One region of the Streptomyces sp. NPDC001315 genome, then DNA from elsewhere that is predicted to be linked to it. Evidence: riboswitches for the same ligand, from Rfam matches in the RefSeq annotation. Region 1 holds a riboswitch; the other holds the start of a gene.
What was found. Region 1 has a riboswitch for cyclic di-AMP ahead of ACFY16_RS10480 (M23 family metallopeptidase). Riboswitches for the same ligand answer to the same signal wherever they lie in the genome.

Region 1 (2,832 bases):
GGCGCAGGGAAGCGTCGGCGGCGGCCTTGATGTTCGCGGCGGTCAGGCCGGGGAACTCCGGGTGCTGGCTGACCTTGGTGGCGATGACGACGTCGGCGCGGTTGCCGCGGGCCTTGACCCACTTGCCGATGATCGTCTCGGACTCGCCGCCCTTGTTGCCGTCGATCCACGCGGAGTAGGAGTCGGCCGTGTCGACGAAGTTGCCGCCCGCGGCCGCGTAGGCGTCGAGCACGGCGAACGACTGGGCCTCGTCGGCGGTCCAGCCGAAGACGTTGCCGCCGAGGGAGAGCGGGAAGACCTCGAGGTCGGAGGAGCCGAACTTGCGAAGAGAAGTCATGGTCAACTTCTACACCCGTACCAGAGGCCCACATTCCGCATTACCCGGAAAGCCGGAAATCCGGAAACCGGCAGAAACCGCCAGAGACCGGCAGCCCTGACGTCGGGGGGGTGTCGTCAGGACTGCCGGGGATCAGAGGATCAGCCGGATCAGGAGATCAGAGGAAGGCGACCACCTCAGGGGGTGAGCCCCTTGCCCCGCAGCCAGGCCATCGGGTCGATCCCGTCCGCGCTGCCGCCCGGGTGGACCTCGAGGTGGAGGTGCGGTCCCGTGACGTTGCCGGTGGCGCCCACGCGGCCGATGACGTCGCCCGTGGTGACCTTCTGTCCGACGCTGACGCTGATCGACGACTGGTGGCAGAACCACAGCTCGGTGCCGTCGTCGAGGGTGAGGATCGTGCGGTAGCCGTAGGAGCCGGCCCAGCCCGCCTCGGTGATCGTGCCGCTGTGGATCGCCTTGATGAGCGTGCCGGTGGGCGCGGCGAAGTCGAGGCCCGTGTGGTACCCGGAGGACCACATGGAGCCGGCCTCACCGAAGGTCGAGGTGAGCGTGTACGAGGAGGTCGGCAGCGTGTACTGCTTGGCCAGCTCGGCCAGGCGCTCGGCCTCGGCCTTCTTCGCGGCCTCCTCCTCCGCCTTCTTCTTGGCGGCGGCGGCCTTGGCCTCCGCCTCCTTCTCGGCCTTGGCGGCCGCGTCGGCAGCCGCCTTCTCGGCCGCGGCGGCCTCGGCGGCGGCGGCCTTGGTCTCGACCTGGTCCTGCTGCTGCTCGGCCTGGGCCATGATGCGGCTGCGCAGCGCCTCGCCGGCGTCGGTGGTGCCCTGCGCGGTGTCGGCGGAGGTCACGCCGATGCCGCTGAGCGGGGTCGTGGAGCCCTTGACGGAGTCCCCGGAGTCGTCGGACAGCAGGGAGCCGACGGAGGGCAGGTCGGGCATGGAGATGGACACCGGCGGCTTCCCGGTGTTGGCGCTGGCCATGCCGCCCGCGCCGACGGCGGCTATGACGCCGACGCCCAGGACGGTGGAGCTGCGGGCGAGTCCGCCGCGCTGCTTGGCGACGCGATGCCGGCCGCGTACGGGAGTGAGGGACTCCTCGGTGGGGTTCCACTCCTCCCACGGGCCCTCGTCGGTGCGGTAGCTGCCGTAGCCGAAGGACTCGGTGCTGCGCTGACTCGGCACGAACGGGGCTTCTGGGGCAGGCCGGTTGGACGCCACGTGGGCGTGCTCCTTTCCTTCCTTCTCGCCTACCGGGTTAGCTGACGGGTTCGGAGCAGGAAGGTCTCCTACGCGCGTATATCGCCCGTTGTCCACGGGCGGTGTCCGCGCGATTCACCCCAAGGTGGTGGTTCCCCGGTTCCCTTGCGGGATTCGGCGCGTGCGCACGGAGCCGTCTCTTGTGACGGCTGGGACGACCGCGCTGCGTTATCGAACGTTAATAGACCCGGGGGCGGGATTCCAAGCCGTTCCGCTTGATCATTAACATTTTCGGGCTGGACGTACAGTCCATGACCGGTGGAAATCGGGCGAGTTACCCCCCACTTACGGCCCCGTTGGGGCATCTCAGGAAACACACAGCTTTTGATAGTGACTCAGATGTCATGCGCAGGGGGGTCGTCCGATCACCCTGAGTCACGAAGGTCGGTCACGGCCGTCGTACGGCGAGCAGCGCCATGTCGTCCGTCATCCCGCCCGCGGAGTGCCGGCGCACGTCCTCCGAGAGGGCGGCGAGCAGCGCCTCGGGATCGCGGAAGCGGCGGCCCGCGAGCCGCTCCTCGGGGTCGTAGAAGCGGCCGTCGGCATCGCGGGCCTCGGAGACGCCGTCGGTGTGGAGGAGCAGGGTGGCGCCGCTCGGGAAGCGAGCCTCGTCCGTGCGGTCGGGCCAGGTGCCCAGCTCGCCCATGCCGAGCGGCAGGGCCGGCTCGCGGGCGAACAGCGTGTGCACGGTGCCGTCCGCGTGCAGCAGCAGCGGCGGCGGATGCCCGCGGTTGAGGATCCGGACGACCCCGTCGCCGCGCGGGAGCTCGGCGAGTACGACGGTGGTGAACCCCTCGAAGGCGTCCAGCCCTTCGCGCCGCGTGCCCTCGCGTGCCAGCGCCCGCTCCAGCCGCTGCGCGACCGCCTCCAGCGTCGCCTCCTGCTCGGCGGCCTCCCGGAAGGCGCCGATGACGACGGCCACGGCCGCCACCGCGCCCATGCCCTTGCCCCGTACGTCCCCGACGACGAGCCGCACCCCGCGCGGGCTGTCCTGCACCGCGTACAGGTCACCGCCGATGAAGGCGTCCGCCTGGGCCGCTTCGTAGCAGGCCGCGATGTCGTACCCGCCGATCCGCCCGGCGGGCTCTGGCAGCACCGCGCGTTGGGCGGCCTCGGCGATCTCGCGGGCGCTGGCGAGCCGCTGGTCGCCGCGGCGCACGACGCGGTTGATGACCGCGGCCATGGCGGCGACCGTGGCCACGGTGACGACCTCGGTGACCGTGGCCGCGTCCGGGCTCAGCCCGA
Region 2 (2,832 bases), on a different contig from region 1:
CGACGCCGAGCGCGCCGCGCTGCGGCTGACGGAGAAGGTCACGCGGCTCGCCGACCGGTCCGAGGAGTCGGTGCCGGACGCACTGTGGGACGAGGTGGCAGACCACTTCGACGAGAAGGAGCTGTCCGCGCTGATCCTCACCATCTCGGTCACCAACATGTTCAACCGCATCAACACCACCATCAAGGAGCCCGCGGGCACCACTTGGGGCTGAAAACGGAGGTGAGTCGAGGGGGCGCGGTGTCCGTATTCTCTGATCATGGCCGCTCCCCTCGCATTCTCACTCATCGCCACCGACTTGGACGGAACGCTGCTCCGCGGCGACGACACCCTCTCCGAGAGGTCTCTCGCCGCGCTCGCGCGGGTGGCGGAGGCCGGTGCCCAGCACCTCGTGGTGACGGGACGCCCGGCTCCGAGAGTGCGGCCGCTGCTCGACGACCTCGGCTGCACGGGGCTCGCGGTGTGCGGGCAGGGCGCGCAGTTGTACGACGCCGGCGCGGACCGTCTGCTGTGGTCGGTCACCCTGGACCAGGAACTGGCCGAGACCGCGCTCGGCAAGATCGAGGCCGAGGTGGGGCAGGTGTACGCGGCCGTGGACCAGGACGGGGTCGACGGCCTCACGCTCATCGAACCCGGCTATCTGATGCCCCACCCGACCCTGCCCGCGGTACGGGTCGGGCGGCGCGAAGACCTGTGGGGCGAGCCCATCAGCAAGGTCCTGCTGCGCCATCCCGCCCTGACCGACGACGAGTTGGCCGTGACGGCCCGCTCCGTGGTGGGCTCGCTGGCGACGGTCACCATGTCGGGGCCGGGGACCGTCGAGCTCCAGCCGTGTGGCATCACCAAGGCGACCGGCCTGGCGCTGGCCGCCGAGCACCTCGGTCTGGGCGCCGAACGGGCCCTCGCCTTCGGCGACATGCCCAACGACATCCCCATGTTCGACTGGGCCGCCCATGGCGTGGCGATGGCCAACGCCCACCCGGAGCTCAAGGCCGTGGCCGACGAGATCACCCTGTCGAACGAGGACGACGGCATCGCCGTCGCCCTCGAGAGACTCTTCCCCTGACGGGACCGGTCAGTACGCGCCGAACACGTTGTCGATCGAGCCGTACCGCGCGGCGGCGTAGTTGCAGGCGGCCGTGATGTTCGCGACCGGGTCGTAGATGTTCCACGACGTGCCGGACACGTGGTACGCGTTGAAGGTCGGGTCGATGACCTGCAGCAGGCCCTTGGACGGGATTCCCTTCTTCGCGTTGGAGTCCCAGAGGTTGATGGCGGCCGGGTTGCCGGACGACTCGCGGATCACGTTGCGGTAGATGCCGTTGTAGGTCCCGGGGATGCCGTGCTGCGCCATGACGGCGAGGGACTCCCGGATCCAGCCGTCGAGGTTGTTGGTGTACGTCGTCGCGGCCGCCGGGGCGGCGGTCACGGACGTGCTGGTGGCCGCGGAGGCGCTGGTCGCTCCGAGGAGCGGAAGGGCGAGCACGGCCGCGCCGGTACCGGCGACGGCGAGGGTGCGGACGAGACGGGCGCGACGGTTCTGACCGGCAGCGGACATGTCTGAATTCCTCTCCGGCGCCTACGAGGTGAGCTGTCGGGTTCGGGCTGGGAGCTGCCCGGCCGCGCCGCCCTGCGGCGACACGACTTAACCCCTAGCCGTTCCGGTGCGATGCCCGGTCCGGCGGCTTACCTGGGTCCCCCGCTCCTGCCCTACGAGTGAGTTCGTTGATGGTGGTGACGGGCGGCGGCAGGATTAGGCGTCCACCCGACAGGCCGGGAACGTATGCGAGAGCACATGTCCGGAACAAGTGCCGGAATCACACCTCACCCCAGTTGACCTTGGTCTGAGGCATTTGGGGTGCTTGATCCTTTGCAGTCGCCAAGGGTCAAATCGCTTGCGGCGAAAGGGGAGCGGGGGGTTGGTGGGGGGTGTGACCATCTGTCGGCTCGCGTGACCCAACTCACTGTTTGCCAGCCCGTAGAGCATTTACCGCTAAGGGGAATTCATCTAGCAATCACGGCAAATCGGGCATGGGTGTTCGAGGGTCCCGTGCTCTCAGGGTGGCGGGGATTCTGGGAGTTCCAGGGAGGTTTGGGTCGACTCGGGTGGTTTTGGGTGGTTTCACGGATTCCGGGGAATCCGCTTCTCCCACGTCCGGTGGAACACCACCTCGCCACCCTCCGTGCAGATCACCTCGTCGGTGGTGACGAAGTCCGCCGCCTCGCAGCCGATCTCCGAGCGGGTCCGGACCGTCGTGTCCCACGCCAGGTCGGGGCGGTGCAGGCGGATGAACCAGTCGGAGCGGGTGCGGGCGGAGAGGGGGTCCCTCTCCTGGATCGTGTACGTCTCCAGCGCCTCCTCGGTGAACTCCAGCCCGTCGGGATACACGCGCGTGCCGCCGTAGCGCGGGTCGACCTCCAGCCGCCACTCGCCCTTCGCCACGTCGCGTACGGCCAGGCGTGCGGGGCGTGGTTCTTCGAGGGTGGCGGGGAAGTTCACTCCCAGGGGGTCGGCCTGCTCGGGCTCCTCGAAGGAGATGTCCGCCGACTGCCGTGTGCGCACGGGCAGTTCGAGGACGCTGCCCGCCGGATCCAGGGTGAGGCCTGCCGCGGAACCGGGCTCGGGCCAGATCCACGGCCAGTACGCCGAGGAGACGGCGAGGCGGATGCGGTGGCCGGGCGGGAAGGCATGGCCGATCCCGGTCAGCTCGAAGGTCACGTCCTCTGCGGCGCCCGGGGACCACGGCACGGACCGGTCCCGGCCCAGCCGCGCCGACAGATTCAGTACGCCGCGCGTGACCAGGGTCGACGAGCCGTCGGGCGCCACGTCGC

Region 2: it holds a riboswitch for cyclic di-AMP, as region 1 does, so the genes downstream of both, ACFY16_RS40255 (transglycosylase SLT domain-containing protein) here and ACFY16_RS10480 (M23 family metallopeptidase) in region 1, are expected to answer to the same signal.

Annotation. Positions count from the first base shown of each region.
Region 1 is NZ_JBIAWZ010000003.1:18,109-20,940, forward strand. Features, by position in the region: gene ACFY16_RS10475 (aldo/keto reductase) at 1-337, opposite strand, end outside; gene ACFY16_RS10480 (M23 family metallopeptidase) at 514-1,548, opposite strand; cyclic di-AMP (ydaO/yuaA leader) riboswitch at 1,560-1,717, opposite strand; gene ACFY16_RS10485 (PP2C family protein-serine/threonine phosphatase) at 1,976-2,832, opposite strand, start outside.
Region 2 is NZ_JBIAWZ010000031.1:63,636-66,467, forward strand. Features, by position in the region: gene ACFY16_RS40245 (carboxymuconolactone decarboxylase family protein) at 1-214, shown strand, start outside; gene ACFY16_RS40250 (HAD family hydrolase) at 260-1,066, shown strand; gene ACFY16_RS40255 (transglycosylase SLT domain-containing protein) at 1,076-1,558, opposite strand; cyclic di-AMP (ydaO/yuaA leader) riboswitch at 1,564-1,738, opposite strand; gene ACFY16_RS40260 (CocE/NonD family hydrolase) at 2,123-2,832, opposite strand, start outside.